3 regions of the Bradyrhizobium sp. G127 genome follow, and region 3 is predicted to be linked to each of the others. Evidence: predicted binding sites of a transcription regulator. Region 3 holds the regulator's gene; each other region holds the start of a gene.
What was found. Region 3 encodes LexA, which represses DNA repair genes until DNA is damaged. Its sites were predicted from a motif close to TGTTCNNNNTGTGTTCNG; they were not measured.
Positions count from the first base shown of each region.

Region 1 (9,923 bases), on a different contig from region 3:
CCAGCCTTGATCCCGCGGACTATGAGAAACTCGCCAGGGCGCACGGCTTCGATGTCGTGAGCTATGTACCCGAAGATCAGGACTGCGGCGGCCTGACGGTCTGGCTTATGCAAAAGCGGTCCAACTGAAGCCGGACGCAGGCAGCATTACCGAAACGCCGAAGATTCAGCTCGCCTCGGCCAGCAGCGACAATTGCCGCGGCTGCGGTTCGACCTGGGTCTGGTCGGTGAGGTGGGTCGGATAAGCGCCGGTGAAGCAATGATCCGAGAACTTCGGATTGGCCGGGTCGCGGCCCGGATAACCCATGGCGCGATACATGCCGTCGATCGACAGGAATGCCAGCGAATCCGCGCCGATGATGTCGCGCATTTCTTCCAGCGTATGGGTCGCGGCAAGCAGGCCGCCCCGGTCCGGCAGGTCGATGCCGTAATAGTCGGGATTGATGATCGGCGGCGAGGCAAGGCGGAAATGGACTTCCCTGGCGCCGGCGTCGCGCATCATGCGGACGATCTTCTTCGACGTGGTGCCGCGCACCAGCGAGTCGTCGATCAGGATGATGCGCTTGCCTTCGATGGCCGCGCGGTTGGGCGCGTGCTTCATGCGCACGCCGAGTTCGCGCACGCTTTGGGTCGGCTGGATGAAGGTACGGCCGACATAGTGGTTGCGGATGATGCCGAGTTCGAACGGCACGCCGGAATACTGGCTGTAGCCGACCGCGGCAGGAACGCCGGAATCCGGCACCGGCACGATGACATCCACATCGACGTGGCTTTCACGCGCGAGCTGCGCGCCGAAATTCTTGCGGACTTCGTAGACCGAGCGGCCGCCGACGACCGAGTCCGGCCGGGCGAAATAGATGTATTCGAAGATGCACGGGCGGGGCGGCATCGGCGGGAACGGCTTGTGGATTTCCTGGCCGTGTTCGTCGAACACGATCACTTCGCCGGGTTCGATGTCGCGAATATATTTCGCGCCGATGATGTCGAGCGCGCAGGTTTCCGACGCGAGGATCGGACAGCCGTCGAGTTCGCCGAGCACCAGCGGGCGGATGCCGAGCGGATCGCGCGCGCCGACCAGCTTCTTGTTGGTGAGCGACACCAGCGCGTAGGCGCCTTCGATGGCGCGCAAGGCTTCGATGTAGCGCTCGATGAAACGGCCGCGCTTGGACTGCGCCACCAGATGCAGGATCACCTCGGTATCGGTGGTGGATTGCATCACCGTGCCGTGGCGGACAAGTTCGCGCCGTAGCGTCAGGCCGTTGGTGAGGTTGCCGTTGTGAGCGACGGCGAAGCCGCCGGCGTTAAGTTCGGCGAACAGCGGCTGCACGTTGCGCAGGATAGTGCCGCCGGTGGTGGAGTAACGGACGTGGCCGACGGCCATGTTGCCCGGGAGGCGCGAAATAACTTCAGCGCGGGAGAAGGTGTCGCCGACGAGACCGAGACGCCGTTCGGAGTGGAAGCGACCGTTGTCGTAGGTGACGATGCCGGCGGCTTCCTGGCCGCGATGCTGAAGGGCATGAAGGCCCAGCGCCGTGATGGCCGCGGCGTCGGGGTGGCCGAAGATGCCGAACACGCCGCATTCCTCGCGGAGCGTGTCGCCGTTGAGGTCTTTATCGAGATCCCAGTCGAGGTCGGTATCGGGATTTTGGGGCGGGTTGCTCGCATCGCCAGAGGGGTTTTTCATATGGTCCACCGCGCCCTTCGTATGAGGCAGAACTGGCACTGAGCCTAGCGTCCTGCGGCTTTGCCTTCGATCAACTGCTTCAGCCCGTCACGAGCCGATTTTCCATACCCGCCATCGTTCCCCACCGTTGCCGTCGTGCGCGGTTCGGGAGCAGCATCGGTCTGCTCCTCGTCGCCCTTTTTCTTGAACCTCTTCAAGATGGTGTTCTCGGGGTCGTCCGGCAAGAGCGACATCAGCCAATCGCCGGTTCCCTGCAACATCACTCGCGACTTGGCATTACGAACCCATTCGGGCTGTTGTTTGTCCGGCACCAGCCAGGCGAAGAAAAGGAATGCGACCACCATGATGAGCAGGCCGCGGGCGAGGCCGAACAGGAAACCAAGGGTGCGGTCGAGCGCGCCGATGCGTGAATCCAGGATCATGTCCGAGATGCGCACGGTGATGATCGAGACCACGATCAGCGTGAGAATGAACACCCCGGCCACCACGGCGATGGCCGCGACGGTGTCGTTGTTGAAGTAGGTTTTCGCGGTCGGCAGCAGCTTCTGATAGGCATAGAGCGTGGTCAGCGCGGCCGCGCCCCACGCTGCGATCGACAGGATTTCGCGCATGAAGCCGCGGATCATCGCCAGCAGGCCCGACAACAGCATCACAGCAAGGACGATAATGTCGAGAAGCGTGATCGGCATCGGCTGGTCAGGTCCGCTTTCAGTTTCAAGAGCCGCCACAAGAACCGCGAATCGGGTCGTCTTGCGCCCGGTTAGCTGACGGCCATATGGCACGTCCCGCAAGGGCCGGGAACCCGCAACCCCCAGCATCACACCGTCAAAACCGGATCGCTCCCGTTGATCGTCCGATTCAGTTAACGGACGGTATCGGCGGGCTGGCTGACAGGTTTCGAGGTCACGGCCGGGCGCGGATTATATAGCGCCCGGTCATGCGAGCGTCACCTCGCCTTTAGTCATCATCCGGTCTGAATCCGGCTTCCGCAGTGGTTTTTGCGGCAGCTGTGGCTTTGCGGCCCTTCGCGGCGATGTCCGCGACCAGCGAGGTGAGCGAACCGACGCTGGCGAGGGACAGCCCCGCATCGCTGCCAGCATCACCCCTTGCATTCTCGGGCAGCACCGCGCGGCCGAAGCCGAGCTTGGCCGCTTCCTTGAGCCGCGCCGAGGTCTGGGCCACCGGACGCACCGCGCCCGACAGCGAGATTTCGCCGAAATAGACCGCATCGACCGGCAGCGGCGCATTGACCAGCGATGACACCAAGGCAGCGGCGGCGGCAAGATCGGCCGCCGGCTCGTTGATGCGCAATCCGCCGGCGACGTTGAAATAGACGTCGTAGCCCGACAGCTTGACCCCGCAATGCGCTTCCAGCACCGCCAGCACCATCGACAGGCGGCTGGAATCCCAGCCCACCACGGCACGCCGCGGCGTGCCGAGCGTGGTCGGCGCGACCAGCGCCTGCAATTCCACCAGCACGGGCCGTGTGCCCTCGATGCCGGCGAAAACGGCGGTGCCGGGACTGCCGAGATCGCGCTCCGACAGGAACAGTTCGGACGGATTGGAGACCTCGCGCAGGCCGAGGCCGGTCATCTCGAACACGCCGATCTCGTCGGTGGGGCCGAAGCGGTTTTTCACCGCCCGCAGGATGCGGAACTGCTGCGAGCCTTCACCTTCGAACGAGAGCACGGCATCGACCATGTGCTCGACCACGCGCGGGCCGGCGATCTGGCCGTCCTTGGTGACATGGCCGACAAGGATCAGCGCCGCACCGGATTTCTTGGCGAAGCGGATGAGCGCCTGCGCCGAGGCCCGAACCTGCGTCACCGTGCCGGGAGCCGATTCCACCGTGTCGGTCCACATGGTCTGGATCGAGTCGATGACCACGAGGCGAGGCGGCTGGCCTTCCGACAGCGTGGCGATGATGTCCTCGACCGAGGTCTCCGACGCAAGCTGCACAGCGGCATCGGCGAGGCCGAGACGTTCGGCGCGCAGCCGCACTTGGCCAACGGCTTCTTCGCCGGAAATATAGACCGCGCGATGACCGGCGCGGGCGAGCAGGCTGGTGGCCTGAGTGAGCAAGGTTGATTTGCCGATGCCAGGATCGCCCGCCATCAGCAGCACCGAGCCGCGCACGAAGCCGCCTCCGGTCACCCGATCGAGTTCGGCCATGCCGGACGGCAGGCGCGGGGGCTCCGGGCTGGCACCGGTCAATGTCTGGAGCGCGAACAGGCGGCCCTTGCGCTTGGCGCGCAGGTTGGCGGGCACCGAGATAGCGCCGGTCGGGTCTTCTTCAGACAGCGTGTTCCACTCGCTGCAGGACTCGCACTTGCCCTGCCACTTGTTATAGGCCGCGCCGCAATTCTGGCAGACGAAGGAGAGAGCTGCGGGGCGGGCCATCAAGAAGGTCCTGAGAAAAAGTGGTCTGAGAATGTTCTTCTTTTGTTCGCTATCTTGCGCCAAAAGTCAATCCAGAATTCGCACGTCGCTTGTCATCGAAGCTTTTCGTCAGAAGCTCGCCTGCAAACTCAGCGCCCCGCAATCACGAGCTCCGCCCGCACGCTGCGGACATCCACCTCGAACTCCATGCCGATGACCGGCGGCCACGCCGGATACCAGGCCAGGCCGATCTGACTGATGCTGGATTCGGCGAATACGGTGTCGAGCAGGGGGCGGACGTCATGGACGGTGTAGATTTGCGCTGCGGTCACGCGCGCCCAGTCGCAACCGAGTGCGGCGACACGCTCGCGCATCGCGTCCATCACAAAGCGTGCTTTGACCTCGAGCCCCTTCAATGACACGTCGCGACCGCCGACAATGCGCTCCGCAGGCGGCGCGCCATCGCGGATTTCCGGTTTTCCCGAGATCAGAAAATCGCCCGACGCGCCGGATTCCGGAACGGTGTAGGTGAAGGCGAAGAACATCGCCTCATTGGGGATTTCGGTGATCGGTGCGAGGTTGCTGCGCGCCAGCGGATTGATCTCGCCGGCCTTGCATCCCCAGTCATGCAGTGTCTTCAGATATTCGCCGTTGAATTTCTGGAACTGCTCACCGGTCATGGCGGCTGGCGAGCGCAACTCGCATGCAGCAAGGGCCGTCACCGGCCTGCCCTCATGCCCGAGATGCCGTTTGATGAAGGCAAAGCCGTCGGCCATCGGAATCGGATGAAGAAAGCGTACCCTGCGCAACCCGAAGCCCGGCATCGCGGCAACGCCGGCGGAAAACGGTCCGCCGGGGGAGACGATGAATCTGTAATCGCCCGGTTTGAACTCCATCACGTCAGGCATTGCCGATCCTTTCGTGGTTCAGTCGCCGCCCTTGTAGACGCGCGCATAGCGCTTGCCGAGGCTGGTCAGCACCTCATAGCCGATGGTGCCGAAATGATGCGCGAGCTCGTCCACCGTGATGCCTTCGCCGATCAGCGTCACCATGCCGCCGCGCCGGATCGCACCGGGCGGAACGTCGGTGACATCGATCGCCATCAGGTCCATCGAGATGCGTCCAGCAATCGGGCAGCGCTGCCCTGCCACCATCACCTCGGCGCTGCGCACATTGTCGATGCCGCCCGCCGCGCGAAAGTATCCATCGGCGTAACCGGCGGTAACGATGGCAAGCCGCGTCGGATGCCGCGCGGTCCATGTGGCTCCGTAGCCGACCGTTTCGCCTTTCTCGATGGCGCGCGTTTGCGCCACGCGCACCCTGAGATCGACCACCGGCAGCATCGGTGTGTCGGCTTCCGGCGTCGGGTTGACGCCGTAGAGCGCAGCACCCGGCCGCACCAGATCGAAATGGAATTGCGATCCAAGAAAGATGCCGGACGAATTGGCCAATGAGGCGGGGACGCCGGAAAACAGCGATGCGATTTCGCGGAAGGCCGCGACCTGGCGCCCGTTAATCGGGTCGCCGAGCACTTCGGCGCTGACGAGATGACTCATCACCAGCGAGAAGCCGTGATTGCCGTTCTTGATGCGCGGCTCCAGCGCCTGCGCATCCGCGATGCGGAAGCCGAGGCGGTTCATGCCGGTGTCGATATGAATCGCAGCAGGGCCTTCCCAGCCGCTGGTGGTGCGGAACGCATCCCATTCGGCGAGTTCGGTGGCATCGCCGATCACTGGGCGGCAATCGAACTTCGCATAAAGATCGCCCGAGCCCGGAAAGAATCCGTCGAGTACATAGATAGCCGATGTCGGCGTGACCTCGCGCACCGCGCGCGCCTCGTCGAGCGTCGCGACGAAGAATGTCCTGCATCCGGCTTTGGCCAGCGCGCGGCTGACCTGCGTGATCCCGCAACCATAGGCATCCGCCTTCACCACGGCGGCGCAGTCGGCAGGGATGGCCTGGCTGTTGAGCTTGCGCCAGTTGGCGACGATGGCGTCGAGATCGATCGTCAGCACGCCGGTCACGCCTGCAGGTGCTGTAGCGGCGGGCTTGTTTGCAGCGGCGTCGATGGATTTGGTGTCGGAAACGAGAGTCATTGGCCCAACAAAATACGAAGCGTGTGATTCAGCAAAGCTGAACCAGACTCTAGCACACTCTTTACGGAGCAATTGTGGACTAAAGTTAGAATCGCCTAGCCAAACCGTTCGGGCAACTGGCCGTCATGGGAGAGGTCGCCGAACCGCGTGACGTTGGCGTCGAATTGCAGATTGATCGTGCCGGTGGGGCCGTGACGCTGTTTGCCGATAATCACTTCGGCCTTGCCGTGGACCAGCGACATGTCGAACTGCCACTTCTCGTGCTCGGGCGTGCCGATGCGCGGCTCCTTGCTCTGCAGGTAGTATTCCTCGCGATACACGAACAGCACCACGTCGGCGTCCTGCTCGATCGATCCCGATTCACGCAGGTCCGACAGTTGCGGACGCTTGTCGTCGCGGCTTTCGACCTGACGCGACAACTGCGACAGCGCGATGATGGGAACGTTCAATTCCTTCGCCAGCGCTTTCAGGCCGGTGGTGATTTCGGTGATTTCCTGCACGCGGTTGTCGGAACGGCGGCCCGATCCCGACAGCAGCTGGATGTAGTCGATGATGAGCAGGTCGAGACCCTTTTGCCGCTTCAGCCGCCGCGCGCGCGCGGTCAGTTGCGAGATCGACAGGCCGCCGCCGTCGTCGACATAGAACGGCAGGTTCTGCATCTCGATCGAGTGGTCGCGGATCTTGTCGAAATCCTGCTCGCTGATGCCGCCGCGGCGGATCGAACTCGATGAGATTCCAGTGCGCTCGGACAGAATACGCGTGGCGAGCTGCTCCGCCGACATTTCGAGCGAGAAGAAGCCCACGATGCCGCCGTTGACCGATTTCATCTGGCCGTCGGCTTGCAATTCGCCGCGCCAGGACCGCGCGACGTTGTAAGCGATGTTGGTCGCCAGCGCCGTTTTGCCCATGGCAGGGCGTCCGGCGAGGATGATGAGGTCGGACGATTGCAAGCCACCCATCTTGATGTCCATGTCGCGCAGGCCCGAGGCCAGTCCCGACAAATTGCCATCGCGGCTGTAAGCCGCCGCGGCCATGTCGACCGCGATGGTCAGCGCCTGCGAGAATTTCTGGAAGCCGCCGTCATAGCGGCCGGACTCGGCCAGGTCGTAGAGCTTCTTTTCCGCGTCCTCGATCTGCGCGCGCGGCGCGAAATCCACCGGCGCGTCGAAGGCGACGTTGACCATGTCTTCGCCGAGGCGAATGAGATCGCGCCGGATCGAAAGATCGTAGATCGTCCGTCCATAGTCCTGCGCATTGATGATGGTGGTCGCTTCGGCAGCGAGACGCGCGAGATATTGCGCCACCGTCATGCCGCCCAGGTCGGTGTCAGCCGGAAGAAAGGTCTTCAACGTCACCGGGGTCGCGACCTTGCCGGCGCGGATGATGCTTGCCGCGGTCTCGAAGATCAGCTGATGGATCGGCTCGAAGAAATGCTTCGGCTCGAGGAAATCCGAGACGCGATAAAAGGCGTCGTTGTTGACCAGAATGGCGCCGAGAAGTCCCTGTTCGGCCTCGATATTGTGAGGCGCAGTCCGGTAGGCCGGCGTGCCGGCTTCCGGCGCGAGCTTGATAATGTTCGAATCAGTAATGGCCATAGCGACGGAGTATGCTTCCAATTCGGCGAATGCGGGGCGCGTATCTGGCACCGCCACAGGGCCGCGCGAAAGCACGTTGTCAGCTTATACACACGCCGCCCACAGATGTGTGGACGCGGCGGTATGCAAAGGCGATGGAGCTTGACCGTGACTATTCGCCCGCCAGCCGCAGCAAGGGGCGTTTCGCCGCCTCAACCCCGCGCAACCGCTGTTCTTCCAGGGCGATGTAATCGCGCGTGAGCGGAACCGCGTCCTGCTTTTTGGTGAGCTGGATCTGGAACACCATGACGTTCTGCTTGCGGAACGACATTTCAGACGACGCTAGATAAAATTCCCACATCCGGACAAAGCGCTCGTCGTAGAGTTTGGCTGCCTCCTCGCGCCGGGCAAGGAAGCGTTCGCGCCAGGCCTTTAGTGTTTCGGCGTAATGCAGCCGCAGAATCTCGATGTCGGCCACAAGGAGGCCCGCGCGCTCGATCGCGGGCAGGACTTCCGACAGCGCGGGAATATAGCCGCCTGGGAAAATATACTTCGCGATCCACGGGTTGGTGATGCCAGGTCCTTCCGGGCGGCCGATGGAATGCAGCATCATCACGCCGTCGCTGGTGAGCAGTTCCGCGCAGCGTTTGAAGTAGGTGTCGTAGTAGTCGACGCCGACATGCTCGAACATGCCGACCGAGACGATGCGGTCGAACGGGCCGGGCGTCGCGCGATAGTCCTGCAAACGGAATTCAGCGCGGTCGGTCAGGTTCAATTCGTCGGCGCGGGCATTGGCGACGCCAAGCTGTTCCTCGGACAGGGTCACGCCGGTGACCTTTGCGCCGGTCATCTCTGCGAGATAGAGGCCGAGGCCGCCCCAGCCTGAGCCGATATCCAGCACGCGCTGATCCGGCTTGACCAGCAGCTTGGCGGCGAGGTGGCGTTTCTTGGCAAGCTGAGCGTCGTCGAGCGTGGAATCGGGCGTTTCGAAATAGGCGCAGCTATATTGCATGTCGGCGTCGAGGAAGAGGCGATAGAGCCGTCCGTCGAGGTCGTAATGGCTGGCGACGTTGCGCTTGGAGCGGGCCGGGGGATTGAATTGCTGCCAGTGGCGGATCAGGTAGCGCAGCCACCACCGGACCTTGGACCAGCGCGGCACCATATCCGGCTGGCCGAGCGCGACATCAAGCAGATCGGCGATGGAGCCCTTTTCCATCACGAAATCGCCGTCGGTATAGATTTCCCCGAGCGCCAGTTCCGGGTCGAGCAGAAGGTGCCGTTCGGCCTCGGCGGTCAGGAATTTGACCGAAACGGGCTGGCCCGTTCCGTCGCCGCAGGTGAAGGTGCTTCCCGACGACGTCGTAAAAGTTATCGTGCCGCGCCGGATGAACTGGCTCAGGCAAAATCGCAGCAGACGATCCATCGAACGCATGTCCAACGATCCATGTGGTCCCTAGCATTCTGAATGTTGGGCATTTTCGGTTCCGGTTTCAATCGCAATTTGCCGTATACGCCGCCCGCGTAAACCTGATCTGCGTTTTCGCCCGGTGAGCTTCGGGCGGAGGCCTGAAAAGTGAGCATCCTGCTCTCGCGACAGGCTCACGAACATGCCAAAATCTCGGTGCTTCCATTCGCGTCATAATCCGCTAAAGGTGACCGCGAGGCCGAGGGCAGGGCGGCGTGAGTCCCGCCCTTGACCGGCTAGATATCTGGAGACCTTGGATGTTGAGCCGAGCGCTCATTTTGGCGGCGGTGGCTTTTGCTTTGGGCTGGTTCGGGGTGGTCCCGGCAGACGCGCAGAATCTTGAAGCCGGCAAGCCTCCCTCCCAGATTTTCTCCAGCACCTGCTCGCTGTGCCACAAGAGCGCGCGCGGGTTGCTGAAAAGCGTGTCGCCGGGGTCGCTGCCTGGCTTCCTGCGCCAGCACTACACCACCAGCACCGACATGGCTGCCGCTATGAGCGCTTATGTGCTCTCCAGCGGTGCCGCCAATGCGCCGGTCGCCGGGGGAAATCTGACCAGGCAGGGTCAAGAGGCGAAAAGCGGGGGCGCGCCATCGGAGCCAGCGGCGGAGCGTGGCCGCAGGCCATCGCGTGAAGTTGCCCGGCCCGACGCGGACGGAATACAGGGCGGCACGCCGCCCGGTGCGGGTGCGCCTGACGGCGCATTGGCTGCCCGTCAGAAGGCGGCCG
Region 1 covers NZ_JAKFGN010000001.1:2,361,829-2,371,751, forward strand. Annotated here, with positions in the region: gene LVY71_RS11145 (class I SAM-dependent methyltransferase) at 1-128, shown strand, start outside; gene purF (amidophosphoribosyltransferase) at 166-1,683, opposite strand; gene LVY71_RS11155 (CvpA family protein) at 1,728-2,372, opposite strand; gene radA (DNA repair protein RadA) at 2,641-4,083, opposite strand; gene cnbZ (2-amino-5-chloromuconate deaminase CnbZ) at 4,212-4,970, opposite strand; gene alr (alanine racemase) at 4,989-6,158, opposite strand; gene LVY71_RS11175 (replicative DNA helicase) at 6,254-7,753, opposite strand; gene LVY71_RS11180 (cyclopropane fatty acid synthase) at 7,905-9,164, opposite strand; gene LVY71_RS11185 (hypothetical protein) at 9,455-9,923, shown strand, end outside.
Region 1: the regulator LexA is predicted to act here: its motif matches at 4,116-4,133, upstream of radA (DNA repair protein RadA).

Region 2 (9,923 bases), on a different contig from region 3:
CCTTGAGGCGCTCGTCGCCGGTGCAGAGCGGGATCAGCCAGTCGGAGCGCGCCTGCACGTCCTCGTTGGCGGCTTTCAGCGCTTCGTAATTGAAGGTGTAACCCTTGGCGTTCTCGTCGCGCGCGGCCCAGATCATGGTTTCGTGCGCATTGGTGAAGCGGCGGCCGCGGAAGTTCGGCATCGGATTGGACTTGCGCCAGACAATATCATTGAGAACCCAGAAGCCGAGGTCCTGCATGATCGCGCCGACGCGGAAAATGTTGTGATAGGAGCCGATCACCCACAGCGTTGCCGACGGCTTCATGATGCGGCGGCAGGCCAGGAGCCATGCGCGCGTGAAATCGTCGTAAGCGGCGAAGGATGAGAACTTGTCCCAGTCGTTGTTGACGGCATCGACATGAGATTCGTCAGGGCGCTTCAAATCGCCCTTCAGTTGCAGATTGTACGGCGGATCCGCGAATACCAGATCGACGGAACCGGCCGGCAATTTCGACATCTCGGCGACGCAATCGCCAATGACGATCTGCGAACTGGATGGCACTTCAAATTGAGTGCGGGGCGCCCTTGCAGACGCCCCGCGACGCGACACAACCATGACTCAAAACCTGACTCAGGCGACGCAGTCGGCGACGCGGGACTAACAAATCCGACTGTCACCACCATGAATGCCCAAGGTAAAAATCGGCTTAATCGAAATCATGTTTGTCATTAATCCGAAATTGATTCCGGATTCGTGTCGCGTTGCGAATTGCTGCGCACGCGTTGCTGCAATCAACTCGGTCTGATGGCTGGATTTGCTGGCGCTGCGCGTTTTTCGCGGAGAAATTCAGCCGGCATTCATGTCGCGGAGTTGAAACACATCGAAATGCCGGATGAGACAATGCTACGCCGCACTAGGCAATTTTTGCCGGGCGCTGTATGAATCGTTAACAGGATACTTTGCGGCTCCATCGCGTTGTGGTCATGGCGCGCCCGCCCGGTTGAGGAGACTTCCGATGCGTTATGACGATTTCCGCCGCAGCGACAATATCGATGATCGCCGCGATGACGGCGGCGGCTTCGGCGGGGGTGGCGGCGGATTCGGATTCCCGATGGGCGGCGGTGGCGGCCTCGGCATTGGAACCGTGATCGTGCTCGGCCTGATCGGCTGGGCGGTCGGCATCGATCCCCGCATTCTGATCGGCGGCGCGGAGATTCTGACCGGCGGCCAGCAGCAGGCCCCGACCTATCAGACCGACCGCCGATCCGCTCCCTCCAAGGGCGCGCCCACCGACGAGATGGGCAGCATGATCGCAGGCGTGCTTGGGGAGATCGACGACCGATGGAGCGAAATCTTTTCGGCAAGCGGCCAGACCTATCGCGGGCCGCGCATCGTGCTGTTCAAAAATGCCACCAATGGCGGACGCTGCGGCATGGCGCAGTCGGCGATGGGTCCGTTCTATTGTCCGCCCGACAGGCAGATTTTCCTCGACACCGGATTCTTCCGCGAGGTTGAGACCCGGTTCCGGGGTTGCTCCGGCAACGCATGCAAGTTCACGGCCGCCTACATCATCGCGCACGAAGCCGGCCACCACATCCAGAACCTGCTGGGGATCCTGGATAAGGCGCGCCAGATGCAGGAACAGGCCGGGAGCAAGGCGCAAGCGAACGCCATCCAGGTGCGCGTTGAATTGCAGGCCGATTGCCTCTCCGGCGTCTGGGTCAATCGTGAGGAGAAGAAGCGTCCCGGATTCCTCGAAGCAGGGGACATCGATGCGGCGTTGCAGACAGCGTCGGCAATTGGCGATGACACATTGCAGCGGCAGACGCAGGGCCGCGTCGTGCCGGATTCCTTCACTCACGGCTCTGCCGCGCAGCGCAAGCGATGGTTCATGACCGGCTATCAGCAGGGCTCCGTACAGGCCTGCAACACGTTCGCGCCGGGTGTTAGTCTCTGATAAGCCGGATCCGTTATCCTGAGGCGCGAGCCGCTTGGCGAGCCTCGAAGGATGACGATGCAAAACGTCGTCGCCCTTCGAGGCTCGGCGCAAGAATCGCCCCGCACCTCAGGGTGACGGCTAAGGATCGAACTCCATGGTTGCCGTCGACGAGACAAGGAAATTCGTTCCGCTCAACATCGCGGTGTTGACGGTGTCCGATTCGCGCGCACTGGCCGACGACAAGTCGGGCATGACGCTGGCGGATCGCCTCACGGCTGCGGGTCATCGCCTTGCCGCGCGTGACATCGTGACCGATGACGTCGAGGCGATCCGCGCCAAGGTTAAAGCATGGATCGCCGATCCCGGCGTCGATGTCGTCATTACCACTGGCGGCACCGGCTTCACGGGACGCGACGTGACGCCGGAAGCCATCGAGCCGCTGTTCGAGAAACGAATGGACGGTTTCTCGATTGCGTTTCACATGATGAGCTACGCCAAGATCGGCACGTCGACCATCCAGAGCCGCGCGACGGCTGGCGTCGCCGGCGCGACTTACGTCTTCTGTCTGCCGGGGTCGCCCGGTGCGTGCAAGGATGGCTGGGACGGTATCCTTGCGCATCAGCTCGACTACCGCACCAAGCCCTGCAACTTTGTCGAGATCATGCCGCGGCTGGACGAGCACCTGAAGCGCGGCAAGGCAAAAAGCTGACCGGGCGATCATATCGAGGCGTGGAATGTCAGCGTCTTCGAAATAACTTCCGGATGATTTTCGCAAGACCCTCATGCAGCATGCGGCACATTTCGCCGCGTGCTTCGAGACGAAGCCGCCGCGCGTTGATCCTGTGAAACCTGATGATATCCGGCGTAACGCAATGTTCGGGTTCGCGCCGCCGGGGCATCACAAGTCGAGCTCCCACGTTTCGCCGATCAGGTCCTGTCCGAAGCTGCGATGCGGTTCGATGGCGGTGCGCACGAAACCCGCGCTTTCATAGATTCCGCGGGCGGCCAGCAGCATGCTCTGCGTCCACAGCGTGATCCTGCGATAGCCGCAACTCCGCGCGAACGCGATGCATTCATCGACCAGCCGCTTGCCGAGGCCAAGACCGCGTCCCGCCGGATCGACGATGAGCAGCCGCAGCTTCGCCACTTCGTCCGATTGCCTGACCAGAAACACCGAGCCGACCTGTCTGCCGTCGATCTCGGCGATCCAGCAGCGTTCGCTCGCCGGGTCGAATTGTTTCAGGAATTGCGCGGCGATCTCGGCGACCATGCCTTCGAATGAAATGTCCCAGCCAAATTCTTCTGAGTAGAGCCTGCCGTGCTGTTGCACCACCCAACCCATGTCGCCCGGCCTGTGCGTGCGCAGTTTCAGATCCGGCCGAGGCGCTTCGTCATCGAGCAAACATTCGATAACAGTCATCGCCTGCAGGAGGCGCTCTCCCCCGTCGCCGGGCAATTTGTCAATCATCTTCCCGACCTCCTGATGGGAGGTGCGGTCAAGGCGATCGAAGGCCTGTTTGCCTTTGGCGGTAAGTGCCAGCTTGACCTGCCTGCGGTCGGACGGCTCCGGCTTGCGGGTCACCAGCCCCTTTTTCGTGAAGGATTGGATAATGCGGCTCAGGTAGCCGGGGTCGAGGCCGAGTTCGGCTCCGATGTCCTTGGCAAGAACGCCGTCGCGATGCGCGAGTTCGAACAGCACTCGGGCTTCCGTCAGCGTGAAGGGGCTTTCGAGCAGGTGCTGCTCAAGCACGCCGATCTTTCGCGTGTAGAAACGGTTGAATCGCCGGATGGCGGCGATTTTTGCTTCCTGTTCTGCTTTGGTATGCGCGTCCATCACGGACAATGCCTCGTCTTGCACCGACGGGCATTTTCGAGATATTGTTGACGGAGTCAACTATTATCAGGCGGCCACGAAAATCTTGGTCCGCAGCACGGCGCGGCCCGTGCGGCCGAGTTTTGAGATCAGCTTGGCCTCGGCGCGGCGCGCGGCGGGGGCGTAGCCGCCGACCCGCTCATAGTGATCGCGGGAAATCAGCAGGCCTTGATCGGCGGAAGGGCCGGAGATGAAGCGGGTCAGCAGCCGCACGCCGTCCCGGACCGTCGCTTCTTCATAAGGCGAACGCGCATAGCGGAAGATGCCAGCGCGCTGACGTCCGCTCAGCGACACCCGCTGCATGAACTGGGCGGCTTCGTCGATCCAGCCGGCTTCCAGCACCGCCCCGGGGAGCAGGAACATCAGCCATGGCGACCGGCTTTGTTCCGCGCCTGCCGCAAGCGCCGCCGCCCGCGAGCCGTCGAATTTCAGGAAATCGCAGCCCGCGATGTCGGCCACCCGCTCGATCGTTTCGGAACCGGGCCGGTCGACCAGGACCACCTTCTGGACGATTCCCGCAGCCGCCCCGGGAACGAGGGCAGCGAGGGTGGCAACGACAGGTTGCTCGACGCCTTCGGTGGGAATGACAACGCTGATCATGGGTCGGTGCTGGAACGCTATCCGTCAAATGCTTGATGCGGCATTCGTTATCATCTTGTCACACTCAGAACAGCCCGTCAGGTGCAGCTTTTTGCGGCATTCGCAATATGCAGGCACTGATCAGAAAATCCTTGAGGACAGCAGATTGAAGTTCTTGTTTTGTTCTCATTCGCTGTTATGTTGGGAGTATGAGCCGCGCATCCCATGCCCTCAAACACCCGCCGGTGACGGCGCCCTCCGAACCGGCGGGTGTTCCTTCTCCTTTTCCCGAAATTGAAGTCGCTATCGACCGCGAGCGGCGCAGGGGCCGAGGCGCACAATCCAACGCCAGCGGGCGGTTTGAGGCGGAAGCTCGCGTCACCTTCGATGACGGGTGGCAAAGCCTTGAAGAACTGCCGCCGTTCAAGACCACTGTCAGCGTCGACACCGCGCGAAAGGTTATCACCCGCAACGATTCGCCGGACATCGGGTTCGACCGCTCTATCAATCCCTATCGGGGCTGCGAGCACGGCTGCGTCTATTGTTTCGCGCGGCCGACCCACGCCTATCTCGGACTGTCACCCGGACTGGATTTCGAATCCAGGCTGTATGCCAAGCCCGACGCTCCGGAATTGCTGGAGAAGGAACTGGCCGCGCCGGGCTACGAGCCGCGCATGATCGCGATCGGCACCAACACCGATCCTTATCAACCGATCGAGCGCGAGCGCAAAATCATGCGCGGTATTCTCGAGGTTCTGGAGCGCACCGCACATCCCGTCGGCATCGTCACCAAGTCGGCGCTGGTGACGCGCGACATCGACATTCTCGCGCGGATGGCAAAGCGCAATCTCGCCAAGGTGGCGATTTCGGTGACGTCGCTCGATCCGAAACTCGCGCGAACCATGGAACCCCGCGCCTCGACTCCGCAGAAGCGGCTTGAGGCGTTGCGGCAACTATCGGAAGCGGGCATTCCGACCACTGTCATGGTGGCGCCGGTGATTCCTGCGCTGAACGATTCAGAGATCGAGCGTATTCTTGACGCGGCCGCGCATGCCGGCGTCAAGGAAGCGAGCTACGTATTGTTGCGGCTGCCGCTCGAAGTCCGCGATCTGTTCCGCGAATGGTTGATGGCGAATTATCCGGACCGGTACCGGCACGTCTTCACGCTGATCCGAGACATGCGCGACGGCCGCGATTACGACTCGCAATGGGGCACGCGCATGAAGGGCACCGGGCCGATGGCCTGGATGATCGGCCGGCGTTTCGAGATCGCCTGCGAGAAACTCGGTCTCAACAAGCGTCGTTCCAAATTGACCACCGCTCACTTCGCGCGGCCCAAGCGCGGCAACGAACAGTTGGATCTGTTTTAAGAGCTGACGCGATTGGTGGTGAAGAGTGCTCCTCACCTCTCTCCGCAGGCGGGGAGAGGTAGCAGGGCAGCATTCCGCACAAGATGTGATGCCCCGCGTCTCTGAATAACGGGCATTGATGACATTTCCGGCTTGCGGGGCCGCGCCCGCAGCCGCAGCATCCCGGCATGATTCGGGACAAATCCACACCGGTTCCAAAGACAGCGAAAAGCGCGCCGCGCAAGGGCGTGATCACGGTGGCGTCACCCACCTTTCGCCGGGAACGTGCATTGCTGAAGCGCGGCGTCTGGCCGGTCGCGGGGTGTGACGAGGCTGGGCGCGGTCCGCTGGCGGGGCCTGTGGTCGCGGCGGCCGTGATCCTCGACCCGAAGCGGATTCCCAAAGGCCTCGACGATTCCAAGCGTCTGACGCGCGAGCGCCGGGAGGAATTGTTCGAGGAAATTTGCGCAACCGCGCTGGTCTCGGTCGCTCTCGCGCCGCCCTCGCGGATCGAGCGCGACAATATCCTGCGCGCATCGCTGTGGGCGCTGGCCCGGGCGGTGCATTCGCTGCCCGAACCGCCGAAGCATGTCTTCGTCGATGGCCGCGACCGGCTGGATACGCCCTGCGACTGCGAGGCGGTGATCGGCGGCGACGGCCTCGTGGTGTCGATTGCCGCGGCGTCGATCGTTGCAAAAGTTTCGCGCGATCGGCTGATGTGCCGGCTGGCGCAGGACCATCCCGGCTATGGCTTCGATCAGCACATGGGCTACGGTGTCCCGGCTCATCTCGACGCGCTCGACCGGCTCGGGCCGACCATTCATCATCGCCGTTTTTTCGCGCCGGTCGCCGCCGCGCGCCGCAAGCACGGATTCGAGGACGCCATAGTCCCCGCAGCGATCGAAACAGCGACGATATCTGAGGATGTTGTCCTGACCGCGTAAGCGGTTCGGTTGCCTCGCTGCGCGGCGCGCTTTATCACTGAACGTCCCTCCAAGGCCGGTTCATGCGTTTCATGCGTTTCACTTCCCTGATCGTCGAACTGGTCCGTGCCCGGCCCCGCCTGATTTTCTGGCTCGTGGTGCTGGCGCAGGCAGGGTTGTGGCTGTTTCTGCCGTGGCTGCTATACGGAAGTCCGCCGGGCGATGTTGCGACGGTGCTCGCGTTCGGCAGGGAGTACCAGGTAGGGACCGATCTCGGCCCTCCGGCCGCATTCTGGCTGGCTGACGTCGCGCTCCGGCTGTCCGGCAATCACATCTTCGGCGTCTATCTGCTGTCGCAGCTTTGCTTCATCGTAACGTTTTGGGCGCTGTTCAAGTTGAGCAGCGCCATTGTCGGCGCGCAACAGGCGGTCCTCGTCATATTGCTGACGTCGACCATCACGGCCTTCTCCTTTCCCGGCGCTGAATTCGGCCCGCTGATTCTGGCGCGGCCGCTTTGGGCGCTGGTGCTGCTGCATACGTGGCAGATCATCGGGCAGGGACGGCGCAGCGCCTGGTTCCTGCTGCCGGTCGAGACCGCTTTGCTGCTGTTGACCACCGCGGCGGCAATCCCGTTGCTGATGTTGCTGGGCGGTTTCGTGCTGGCGACGCGAAAGGGCCGGCGCGCGTTGGCATCGGCTGACCCTTTATATGCAGCCATCGTCCTGATCGTGCTGGTGCTGCCATATGTCATCTGGCTGGTGCGCGCGGACGCGGTGGCGCTGCCCTCGTTGCCTGCGGTGACGGATTTTCAGAACAGGCTGTTCGGATGGGGTGGGCTGCTGACAGGCCTGCTGTTCGCGCTGTCAGGCGTTGCACTGCTGCTGATCTTCAATTCGCGTTACCTTGATCGAACGCCGGATGACGCGCCGATCATCTATCGTCCGCCGGTCGATCCCTTCGCGCGGCTGTTCGTCTACGTTTTTGCGCTGGTCCCTCCGTTCGCGCTCAGCCTGATCGCGGCGCTGTTCGGCAAGGAGCAGGTCATCGGCGGCGACGGCATCGCGCTGCTGCTGGCGGGTCTGGCGGTCATCGTCGCATCGGGCGACTTGATCGCGCTGCGCCGGCAACAGTTCCTGCGGTCGGTCTGGCTTCTCATCATGGCGGCGCCGGTCGCCGTTGTGCTTGGTCTGACGTTCGTTCAGCCGTGGATCGGCGGCGGCGAGGTCAGGACCTCGCTGCCTGCGCGGGAGATCGGGCTCTTCTTCGGCGAGAATTTCGAGCGGCGCACCGGCCGTCCGCTTGCGGCGGTGGCGGGCGATCCGCAATTCACGACCCTGATCGGTTTCGCCGCGCCGTCGCGTCCGCATGTGATGCTCGATGCGACGCCACAGCGGACACCGTGGATCACGCCCGCGCTGTTCAGCGAAAACGGCGGTGTGGTGGTCTGGCGCGCGGCGGACACGGCGGGCACGCCGCCGGCTGATATCGCGCAACGATTTCCCGGCCTCGTGCCGGAAGTGCCGCGGGCATTCGAATATACGGTTCGCGGCCGTCAGAGCCTGCTGCGGATCGGCTGGGCCATTGTCCGTCCGCAGCGTGCGACGCAAGGGCTGCGATAACTGGGGAATGCGATGAACGAGCGGCCGGACATATCTTCGAGGACATTTCTCGACCGCCGCTTTGGCCTCACACAGAACGGCACCACCGTCCGCACCGAATTCATCGCGGGCGTCACCACATTTCTCACGATGGTCTACATCGTGTTCGTCAATCCAACGATTCTCGCCAACGCCGGCATGGACAGGGGCGCGGTGTTCGTCGCGACATGCCTTGCGGCTGCCGTCTCGACCTTGGCGATGGCGTTTCTGGCGAACTATCCGATTGCGCTCGCGCCGGGCATGGGTCTGAACGCGTTCTTCGCCTTCACCGTGGTGCTCGGCTACAAATACACGTGGCAGCAGGCGCTCGCGGCGGTGTTCTGCTCCGGCGTGATCTTCTTTGCGCTGTCGATCTTCCGGCTGCGGGAATATGTCATCGACGCCATTCCGCGAAACCTGAAATTCGCGATCTCCGCAGGCGTCGGTCTGTTCCTCGCGATCATCGCGCTGGAACAGGCCAAGATCGTGGTGGCCAGCCCGGCGACGCTGGTGACCGCAGGTCCGCTCGGCGTTGCGCATCCGGCGCCGGTGCTGTGCCTGCTCGGTTTCGCGCTGATCGTGGCGATGAACGCGCGCAACGTCAGGGGCGGCACGCTTATCGGAATTCTCGCGGTATCGCTGCTCGGGCTGCCGCTGGGACTGACTACCTTCAATGGTGTGGTGTCGCTGCCGCCCTCGCTCGCGCCGACCCTGTTCCAGCTCGATTTTTCCCGCGCAACCGAGCTAACCTTCATCATCGTGGTGTTCAGTTTTCTTTTCATCGACGTGTTCGACAATGCCGGAACGCTGATCGGCGTGACCCACCGCGCCGGGCTCACCGACAAGGACGGCAACCTGCCGCGTATGAAGCAGGCGCTGATGGCCGACAGCTTTGCCGCGATGTTCGGCGCGCTGATCGGCACCTCGACCACCACCAGCTATATCGAAAGTGCATCCGGCGTTGCCGCGGGGGGACGTACTGGATTGACGGCGGTGTTCGTTGCGCTGTTCTTTCTGCTGGCGCTGTTCTTCGCGCCGCTCGCGGGCATGGTGCCGGCCTATGCGTCGGCCGCGGCGCTGCTCTATGTCGCTTGCGTGATGGCGCGGGGTCTCGCCGACATGGCGTGGGACGACGTGACGGAATATGCCCCCGCGGTTGTCACCGCGATTGCGATGCCGCTGACCTATTCGATCGCAACCGGCATCGGCCTCGGCTTCATCACCTATGCGGTGATAAAAATTCTGGCGGGCAGGTTTTCGGACGCAAAGCCCGCGGTGATGCTGCTGGCTGTAGTGTTCGCGGCGAAGTTCGCGGTTGGTTAATTCTCGCTCTTCGCCAGTTCTTTCTGAATTGAGCGCAGGTCCTGCCAAGTCAACCGCTTGTAGATCGGCTGCCGCAACAGATAGGCCGGATGGAACGTGGCCATCGCCTTGATCTTCCGCGTGCCGGTGTCGTAGTCGAACCACCGGCCGCGCGTCTTCATGATGCCGTCCTTGAGATCGAGCACCGCCTGCGACGACGGCTTGCCGAGACACACCAGCACGTCGGGATTGACCAGTTCGATCTGCCTGCGGATGAAGGGCAGGCAGATTTGCGTTTCCTGTGGCGAAGGATCGCGGTTGCCGGGGGGCCGCCACGGGAT
Region 2 covers NZ_JAKFGN010000003.1:605,385-615,307, forward strand. Annotated here, with positions in the region: gene LVY71_RS22445 (site-specific DNA-methyltransferase) at 1-595, opposite strand, end outside; gene ypfJ (KPN_02809 family neutral zinc metallopeptidase) at 996-1,937, shown strand; gene moaB (molybdenum cofactor biosynthesis protein B) at 2,074-2,628, shown strand; gene LVY71_RS22460 (bifunctional helix-turn-helix transcriptional regulator/GNAT family N-acetyltransferase) at 2,818-3,753, opposite strand; gene LVY71_RS22465 (glycosyltransferase family protein) at 3,820-4,392, opposite strand; gene LVY71_RS22470 (PA0069 family radical SAM protein) at 4,581-5,741, shown strand; gene rnhB (ribonuclease HII) at 5,909-6,664, shown strand; gene LVY71_RS22480 (glycosyltransferase family 39 protein) at 6,736-8,262, shown strand; gene LVY71_RS22485 (NCS2 family permease) at 8,275-9,603, shown strand; gene LVY71_RS22490 (uracil-DNA glycosylase) at 9,600-9,923, opposite strand, start outside.
Region 2: the regulator LexA is predicted to act here: its motif matches at 4,542-4,559, upstream of LVY71_RS22470 (PA0069 family radical SAM protein).

Region 3 (9,923 bases):
GGTCGGCGGCAGCGGCCTTCCTCGCAGCCGCATTCTATCTGCTGCTGTCAGGGGCGGAGGTTGCGACCCAGCGCTCGTTTTTCATGACGGCGGTGGTGCTGATCGCGGTGATGGTGGATCGCCGTGCCATCACGTTCCGCACCCTCGCGGTGGCGGCGATGATCGTTCTTATCATCGCGCCGGAGGCGCTGGTGCATCCGAGTTTCCAGATGTCGTTCGCCGCCACGCTCGGGCTTGTGGCGCTGGTGCAACTCGGCATGCCGAACCTGTTCGCGTCGCCGGACAATTCTCAGGTGGCGCGCGCGGCATTGTGGGGCGGGCGGGAAATTACCATGCTGGCGCTGGCGTCGCTGGTCGCTGGCCTTGCGACCATGCCTTACGCGGCGTTTCATTTTCATCGCGTGACGCCTTACGGCGTGGTGGCCAATCTCGCCGCGATGCCGGTGGTGTCGGTGCTGGTGATGCCCGCAGGTTTGCTGGGGCTGCTGGCCATGCCGTTCGGCTTCGATGGCGTGTTCTGGCGGCTGATGGATCTCGGCATCGGCTGGATGGTTGCGGTGTCGCAATGGGTCGCGGCGTTGCCGGGCGCGATCGGGCGGCTGGCGGCATTCGGCGCCGGTCCGCTGGCGGCGATGAGCATGGGCATCATTGTCTTGGGCCTGTTGCGTACGCCGCTGCGCTGGGCCGGAGCAGGGCTCGTTGCGCTGGCAGCGCTGTGGGCGCTCACCACGCCGCAGCCGGACATTCTGGTGGCGGGCGACGGACAAACCGTCGGCGTGCGCGCCAAGGACGGCAGGCTGCGGCTGATGCGCACGGCGAAAGATACGTTTCTGTCGCGGGAATGGCTTGCGGCCGATGCCGATGCACGCAACGCCGCCGATCCGTCGCTGACGGAAGGCGTGTCATGCGACGGTTCAGGTTGCGTGGTGCAGGCCGCTGACGGCGCGATCATTGCGTTGACGCTGAAACCGGAGGCTTTCTCGGACGATTGCACACGCGCCGCTATGATCGTGACGTTGCGGCAGCCGCCAACCGATTGCGCCGCTCTGGTGTTGGATCAGGAAATGCTGAAGCGACGAGGACCGCTCGCCCTGCGCAAGATGGCTGAGGGCTACGCAATCACGGCGATCCGGCCCCGCGGCGTCGATCGTCCGTGGTCACCAGCCATTGCAGAGGACGACGCGGCTGTGCCTGTCGCTCGGCCCGGCCGTCCCGCGCAGTCGGTCGATGCGACGCCTGCGGAAAGCGACCTGCAGCCGGACGATTGATCCAGCGATCCGTCTCAGTACTTGCGGACGAGTCCGACCAGCTTGCCCTGAATCCGTACGCGGTTGGGCGGCAGGATGCGGACTTCATAGGCCGAGTTAGCGGGCTCGAGCGCGATGGATGCGCCGCGCCGCCGGAAGCGCTTCAGGGTGGCTTCTTCCTCATCGATCAGCGCCACCACGATGTCGCCGGTGTCAGCGCTCTCGTTGCGTTGAATCAGCACGGTGTCGCCGTCGAGGATGCCGGCCTCCATCATCGAGTCGCCGCGCACTTCGAGCGCGTAATGCTCGCCGGAGCCGAGCATGTCGGGCGGCACGCTGATGTTGTGGCTGCGGGTTTGCAGCGCCTCGATCGGTGTACCCGCCGCGATCCGCCCCATCATCGGCACCGAGACCGGAAAGCTCGCATCCTCGTCAGGACCGGCAGACGGATTGGAGCGGACCTTGCCGAGATTGCCTTCGATGACGCTCGGGGTGAAGCCGCGGCGTGCACCGCCGGGATTGACGCCCAGTTCAGGGAGCTTGATGACTTCGATGGCGCGGGCGCGGTTGGCCAGCCTGCGGATGAAGCCGCGCTCCTCGAGCGCAGTAATCAGCCGGTGAATACCGGACTTGGAGCGCAGATCCAGCGCATCCTTCATCTCGTCGAACGAGGGCGGAACGCCAGCTTCCTTCAGCCGCTCGTTGATGAAGCGAAGAAGCTCGTACTGTTTGCGTGTCAGCATCTGAAAAGGTCCCTGGTCCCGCGACTCTTGAAGTTTCGAGCTGCCGGTATCGCGCCTCTCTGGGCCCATTTTGAAGGGTGATCAGGAGTTGCGAGTCAGTCGAAACAAAGCATGAACGAACACTATCTGTTCCATATGTGTTCCGCAACCCCTTAATTTCAGGTCAACGGCGCGCGACGGAATGCAGATGGTTCAGCGCGGCAGCCGCAGGATCGTGCAGGGGGAGCCGGCTGGGGCGGCGGGCGCGAAAGGGGGCCGGACAATCAGCACGTTGGCCGCCGCCAGATTGGCCACCAGGGAGCTGTCCTGCGCGCCCACCGAGGATGCCACCGGCAGGCCGTCCGGGCCGGGTGCGGCTCGCGCGCGCAGATAATCCTGACGTTTGTCGTTGGCCGGCAGGTCGTGTCCGAGCACGGCACGCTCGGCCACGTGATCGATCTGCGTGCGTCCCGACAGCGCGCGGATCAGCGGCACCAGAAACACGAAGGCGCAGATGTAGGACGACACCGGATTGCCGGGCAGGCCGAGCACCCGCATCGACTTCAGCCGTCCGTGCATCATCGGCTTGCCGGGGCGCAGCGCGATCTTCCAGAATGCGATGTCGACGCCTTCGGCCCTCAGCGCCTCCTGAACATAATCGTGATCGCCCACCGACGCGCCGCCGGTGGTGACGAGCACATCGACGCCGAGATCGCGCGCGCGTCGGATGCTGCTGGACGTCGCCTCAAGCGTGTCGCGCGCGACGCCGAGATCGATCGGCTCCGCGCCCTCGCTGCGGACCAGCGCGGTCAGCGCGAAGACATTGCTGGAAATGATCTGGCCGGGGCCGGGCGTTGCGCCCGGCGCCACCAGTTCGTCGCCGGTGGCCAGGATCGCTACACGCGGGCGGCGGTGCACCGGGAGCCGCGGATGGTTCATTCCGGCCGCCAGCGCGACGGAGCGGTCGGACAGCAGGGTGCCGCGTGGCAGAAGCATGTCGCCCTCGCGGAAGTCGATGCCCGCCGCGCGGACATTCCTGCCTGCCGCGATGGCTGCGTTGACGATCACGAAGTCGCCGTCGCGGGTGGCGTCTTCCTGAATGACAACGGTATCCGCACCGTCGGGCATGACACCGCCGGTGAAGATGCGCGCCGCCTGTCCGGCGTGAACCGTCTCGTTGAAAGGCCGGCCCGCAGCGACTTCGCCGATCACCTTCAATCGTGCGCCGGGCACCGCATCTGCTGCGTGCACCGCATAACCGTCCATCGCCGACATGGCGGCGGGCGGCTGCGTGCGGAGCGCGGCGATGTCGCGCGACAGTGTGCGGTGGAAGGCGTCGGTGAGCGCGGCCGTCTCTTCGGGCAGTGCCTTGACGTCCTTGAGAATGGCGGCATAGGCCTCGGCGACCGGCATCAGCGCCATGGTGAAATCCTCAGTAGTCCGCCAGATAGTGACCGGACTTTCCGCCCTTCTTCTCGACCAGACGGACGCCTTCGATGTGAATGCCGCGCTCGACGGCTTTCACCATGTCGTAGATGGTGAGACATGCCACCGACACCGCGGTCAGCGCCTCCATCTCGACGCCGGTCGGCCCCTTGACCTTCACGGTTGCGCGGACGCGGCAGCCGGGCAGCTTGGTGTCCGGCGTGATGTCGAGCGTGACTTTCGACAGTGCCAGCGGATGACACAGCGGAATGAGGTCGGAGGTGCGCTTGGCCGCCATGATGCCGGCGACACGCGCAGTGCCGAGCACGTCGCCCTTGGCGGCATTGCCCTTGACGATGAGATCGAGAGTCTTGCGGGTCATGACGACATGGCCCTCGGCTACTGCCACCCGCTCGGTATCCGGCTTGGCGGAAACGTCCACCATGCGCGCCTCGCCCTTGGCGTCGATATGGGTGAGGGCGGCACCAGTCTTCTTTGATTTTTCCTTGGCCACGGCTCAGCGCGTCCCGGTGGCGCGTTGCGCATCGTTGCGTGCCAGCAGCGTGCGGGTCGCTGCGGTTACGTCGGCCTGCCGCATCAGACTTTCGCCGACAAGGAAAGTAGCCATGCCGACCTTGGCGAGCCGCGCCAGATCCTCCGGCGCGAAGATACCGCTTTCGCCGACGCTGATGCGATCCTTCGGGATCAGCGGCGCGAGGTCTTCGCTGGTGGCGAGCGTGGTCTCGAAGGTGCGCAGGTTGCGGTTGTTCACGCCAAGCAGCGGCGAGCGCAGCTTGAGCGCGCGGTCGAGTTCTTCGCGGTTATGAACTTCGAGCAGCACGTCCATGCCGCGCGCGAAAGCGTCCTCCTCGATGTCCTTGGCCGCAGCATCGTCGAGCGCGGCCATGATGATGAGAATGCAATCCGCGCCGTGCGCGCGGGCTTCCGCCACCTGATAGGTGTCGTACATGAAATCCTTGCGCAGCACCGGCAACGAAACGGCGGCGCGTGCGGCGACCATGAAATCCAGCGAGCCCTGAAACGAGGGCGTATCGGTCAGCACCGAGAGACAGGCCGCGCCGCCGGCCTCATAGGCTTTCGCCAGCGCCGGCGGATCGAAGTCGGCGCGAATGAGCCCCTTGGACGGCGAGGCCTTCTTGATCTCGGCGATCAGTGCATAGTCGCCACTGGCATGTTTCGCGCGGATAGCCTTGACGAACCCGCGCGGGGCGGGCGCGGCCTTGGCGCGCGCCTCCATCTCGCCGAACGAACACGCGCGCTTGGCTATGGCGATTTCCTCGCGCTTGTAGGCTTCGATCTTGGTGAGGATGTCCGACAAGGGCAGTTCTTCCTCAAGCATTGGAGACGGCGACGAGGCGCGTCAGCCGGTCGGTCGCAGCGCCAGTGTCCAGCGCCTTGGTGCCGAGCGCAACGCCTTCCTTGAGGTCTTTCGCTTGCCCTGCAACCACGAGCGCCGCGGCGGCGTTGATCAGCGCGACATTGCGATAGGCGCCGGGCTTGCCGTCCAGTACATCGCGCAGAGCGCTGGCATTGGCCTCGGCGTCGCCGCCCTTGAGTTCCTCACTGGTGGCGCGCGGCAGCCCGGCATCCTCGGGTGTGACTTCGAAGGTGCGGATGTTGCCCTTCTCTAGCGCCGCGACGTAGGTCGGGCCGGTGAGGGTGATCTCGTCGAGACCGTCGGAGCCGTGCACGACCCAGATCGACTCCGCGCCGAGGTTCTTCAGCACCTGCGCCAGCGGCTCGACCCAGTGCTTGGAGAACACACCGACCATCTGCCGTTTGACCCCGGCTGGATTGGACAGCGGTCCGAGCAGGTTGAAGATAGTGCGGGTGGCGAGTTCGACGCGGGTGGGGCCGACATTCTTCATCGCCGGATGATGCGTCGGTGCGAACATGAAGCCGATGCCGACCTCGGCAATGCAGCGGCCGACGTCGTCCGGCGTGATGTTGATGTTGACGCCGAGCGCCGCCAGCGCGTCGGCCGCGCCGGATTTCGATGATAGCGCGCGGTTGCCGTGCTTGGCGACCGGCACGCCGGTGCCTGCGAGAATGAACGACGCGCAGGTCGAGACGTTGACCGAGCCGGAGCCGTCGCCGCCAGTGCCGACGATGTCGACCGCGTCGGGCGGGGCTTTTACGGTGAGCATCTTGGCGCGCATCGCGGAGACCGCGCCGGTGATTTCATCGACGGTCTCGCCGCGCACGCGCAGCGCCATTAGCAGGCCGCCCATTTGCGACGGCGTCGCTTCTCCGGACATCATGCGGTCGAACGCCGCCGCCGCTTCCTCGCGCGTCAGCGCCGCGCCGGTCGCGACTTTTCCGATGGTAACTTTCAGATCGTCCATGATTTCGCTTTAGGTAGGATGACTTCCGATTTTGAGAGCGTCATTGAGTCGAGGCTGCGCCGGTCGCCACCGCAAACGCGTTCTGGTTGATCGTGACGCCGATCTCGGTCTCAAGCTTGGTCACATAGGCGGCGAGCTGCTCCTCGGCTTCCGCCTGGCGAAGATTGTCCTTCAGCTTCTTGACGTCCTCGGAGGCGAGATCGACCGCCGGCACGACGACGTCGGTCACCTTGAACACCAGCCAGTCGCTTCCGCCGGCACCTTCAGCCTGACCGTTGCCGTCCTTCGGCGTGCGGAACGCTGCCGCCACCAGCTGCTCGGGCACGCCCTTGGGGTCCGCGTCGCGCTTGAACAGCGCCGCCGTTTCAACCTTTACGCCGGCCGCCGCAGCTTCGGCGTCGAACTTGGCGCCCTTGTTCAGCTTCTCGACGATCTCCGCGGACTTGGCGCGGAGCCGCGTCGCGACCTGTTCGTCCCGCCAGCGGACTTCGACCTGCGCCTTTACTTCGTCGAGCGGGCGTTCGCGCGACGGTGTGATGCCGAGCACGTCGAACCAGACTTCGCCGCCATTGAACTGCGCCGGCTCGTTCTCGACGCCGATATTGCTGGCGAAGGCGGGGGCGATGATGTCGATGCCCTGCGGCAGGCCGGTCACCGGCTTGCCGTCGGGGCCGCGGCCGGAGCGGTCGACGGCCTCGATCGTGACGGCGGTGAGGCCGAGCTTCTGCGCGGCCTCGGCGATGTTTGATCCGCCGCCGCGCTCGTCCTCGATCTTGTTGTGCAGGTCCTGCAACTGCGCCCGCGCCCGCTCGACCGCGATCTCGCGTTTGATCTGCGCGGCGAGGCTTTCATAGCTGGGGTTGGTGCCCGGCTCGACCTTGGTGACCTTGAGCAGCGCGGTCACCAGCGCGCCCTTCACCGGCGGACTGACGGCGCCCGGCGCCAGCGCAAACGCGGCATCCGCGAGCGCGGCATCCATGCCGGCTCTGGTCACGTTGCCGAGATCGATGTCGCTCGGCGTGAGGTTGCGCTCCTTGGCGATGTCCTCGAACGATGTCCCGGCGGCGATGCGGTCGCTTGCGGCTTTCGCCTCGTCCGGATTCTGAAACGGGATCTGCAAGACCTGACGCTTTTCCGGCGTCGCGTAACGCTCACGGCGCTGCTCGAACACCTTCTTTGCATCGTCGTCCGATACCTCGATCTTCTTGGCGAGTTCGTCGGGCGTCAGCGCCAGCACCGCGATCTTGCGATACTCCGGCGCGCGGAACAGTTGCTTGCGGTCTTCGAAGTATGCGGCAAGCGCTTCGGGCGAGGGCGCTTCGATGGTGCCTGCCTGCGCCGCGGTCAGCCGGATGTATTCGGCCGAGCGCTGTTCGTTCTGGAAGCGGACCAGCGCTTCGAGCTGGGTCTTCGGCGGCTCAAGACCGGCGGTGATTGTGCCGGTGATCTGGGTGCGCAGCGAACGGCGGCGCTGCTCGGCGATGTAGCGCTGCTCGGTGTAGCCGGCCTGACGAATGATCTGCACGAACCGCTCATGCTCGAACCGGCCGTCGAGACCCTTGAAGTTCGGATCGTTTGAAATCACCCGCACCACGTCGGCGTCTGATTGTCCGAGACCCAGACGGCGCACGTTCTCGTCGAGGGCGGCGTCCGCGATCACTTCCTGAAGTACCTGGCGGTCGAGGCCGAACTGGCGCGCCTGCTCCATCGTGATCGGACGTCCGAAGCGGCGGCCGATCTGCTGGAGCTTGTCGGTGAACAGATTGCGGAATTGCTCGGTGGTGATTTCCGTGCTGCCGATCTTGGCCAGCGACGATTGTCCGAAGCCCTTGAAGATGTCGGCGATGCCCCAGACGCCGAAACTGACGATCAGCACGCCAAACAGGACGGACATTACCGTCTTGCCGAGCCAGTTCGATGAGGCTTTGCGCATTCCTCGGAGCATGGGACCAACTTGATGTTTCAGGAGGAGGGGCGGTTCGCCGCAGTGGCGTTACCGCGTTGTTTCGCCGACATATAAAGGGGTGCCGGTTCCCTAGCAACCGTGCTGACGGCGACGCTTCAGCGCGGTTAACAAGCCAGATGTGGAACTGGCGTCTTCGGACACCCTCTGCTAGCGCAAATCCATCAATTCGCATGTGAGATCGACGATGACCGACAAGCGCCGCCCCCTGATCGCCGGGAATTGGAAAATGAACGGCCTGAAAGCCTCGATGACCGAACTGGCGTCGATCTGGCAGGGGGCCGGGGAGTTGAAAGACAAGGCCGATCTTCTGGTCTGTCCGCCCGCGACACTGTTGTTCACCGCCGTTTCGGTTGTTTCCGGATCGAAGGTTGCGATCGGCGCGCAGGACTGCCACCCCGCGCCCTCCGGGGCTCATACGGGCGATATTTCGGCGGAAATGGTCGCTGACACGGGCGCCACGGCGGTAATCGTCGGCCATTCCGAGCGCCGCGCCGATCACGGCGAAAGCGACGCCGTGGTGCGGTCCAAGGCCGAGGCGGCATGGCGCGCCAAACTGGTCGCGATCGTCTGCGTCGGCGAGACGCAGGCCGAACGTGACGCGGGACAGACGCTTGATGTCGTCGGACGCCAGTTGGCCGGATCGCTGCCAGACGGCGCGACCGCGGCCAATGTGGTGGTCGCCTATGAACCGGTCTGGGCGATCGGAACCGGCAGAACCCCGACGACCAAGGATGTCGAGGAAGTTCATGCGTTTATCAGGGGCAAACTCAAGGAGCGGTTTAGCCAAGAGGGGGCCAGCGTGCGAATTCTGTATGGTGGCTCGGTCAAGCCCTCCAACGCCGCCGAACTGATGACGGTGCCGAATGTCGACGGGGCGCTCGTCGGAGGGGCCAGCCTGAAAGCGGTTGATTTCCTTGCGATTGCGGCTGCGTGCCCCTAAATGCCGTTGCGGCGGCACGGCCTTGCGGGGGTGACAATACCCCCTGCAATCGTGTACAGACCGCGCAACTTCAACCCCCGCAGGCATCCGTGCGGCCGGCTCCCCGGCGCTGGTGGCTTGTGACGGAAGGTCACGATGCAAACTGTCATTATCGTCATCCACCTCATGATCGTTGCGACCCTGATCGGGGTGGTGCTGCTGCAGCGATCTGAAGGCGGCGGCCTGGGTATCGGCGGCGGCGGAGGCGGCGGTTTCATGTCGAGCCGCGGCACCACCAACCTGCTGACGCGCACCACGGCCATTCTGGCAGCGGGCTTCTTCATCACCAGCCTGTTCCTGTCGTGGCTCGCGAGCTACGAACGCAAGCCGGCGTCGATCATCAACACCAGCCCGGCGCCGATCTCTCAGCCCGGTGCTCCAGCGGCCCCTGCGGGCGGCCTGCTGGATTCGCTTAAGAAGCCGGAAGCGCCGTCTGCTCCGCAAGCGCCGCAGTCGAAGTAGCTCGGGTGTCGCGTCAAGTCTTGCAGGCATGCGTGAACGGCTTGTCTGCAAGTCTTAGAATTGTCTTCCAAGCGCCTGACTAAACTTACATATCCAAGTCACCCACAGCGTCGCGATTTATCGGCGTGCGCGTGGGTTTCATTTTGCGAATCGCAGCGGCGGAGATAAAGGTAGAGTCCCATGACGCGGTATATTTTCATCACCGGCGGCGTGGTCTCCTCGCTCGGCAAGGGTCTGGCTTCAGCGGCGCTCGGCGCTGTTCTGCAGTCACGAGGCTACAAGGTCCGCCTTCGCAAGCTCGATCCCTATCTCAACCTCGATCCCGGAACGATGTCGCCGTATCAGCACGGCGAAGTATTCGTGACCGATGACGGCGCGGAGACCGATCTCGATCTCGGTCACTACGAGCGCTTCACGGGACGTCCCGCGACCAAGCAGGACAACATCACCACCGGCCGCATCTACCAGGACATCCTGAACAAGGAGCGCCGCGGCGATTATCTCGGCGCGACCGTTCAAGTGATTCCTCATGTCACCAACGCCATTAAGGAGTTCATCCTCGGTGGCAACGAAGGCTACGACTTCGTGCTTTGCGAAGTCGGCGGCACCGTCGGCGACATTGAGGGTCTGCCGTTCTTCGAGGCCATCCGCCAGGTGAAGAACGATCTGCCGCGCGGCGAGGTGATCTACATTCACCTCACGCTGCTGCCCTACATTCCAAGCGCCGGCGAACTGAAGACCAAGCCGACCCAGCAC
Region 3 covers NZ_JAKFGN010000002.1:306,015-315,937, reverse strand. Annotated here, with positions in the region: gene LVY71_RS13430 (ComEC/Rec2 family competence protein) at 1-1,268, shown strand, start outside; gene lexA (transcriptional repressor LexA) at 1,283-1,990, opposite strand; gene LVY71_RS13420 (molybdopterin molybdotransferase MoeA) at 2,183-3,391, opposite strand; gene moaC (cyclic pyranopterin monophosphate synthase MoaC) at 3,402-3,839, opposite strand; gene trpC (indole-3-glycerol phosphate synthase TrpC) at 3,912-4,733, opposite strand; gene trpD (anthranilate phosphoribosyltransferase) at 4,747-5,760, opposite strand; gene LVY71_RS13400 (peptidylprolyl isomerase) at 5,801-7,693, opposite strand; gene tpiA (triose-phosphate isomerase) at 7,911-8,666, shown strand; gene secG (preprotein translocase subunit SecG) at 8,802-9,167, shown strand; gene pyrG (CTP synthase) at 9,348-9,923, shown strand, end outside.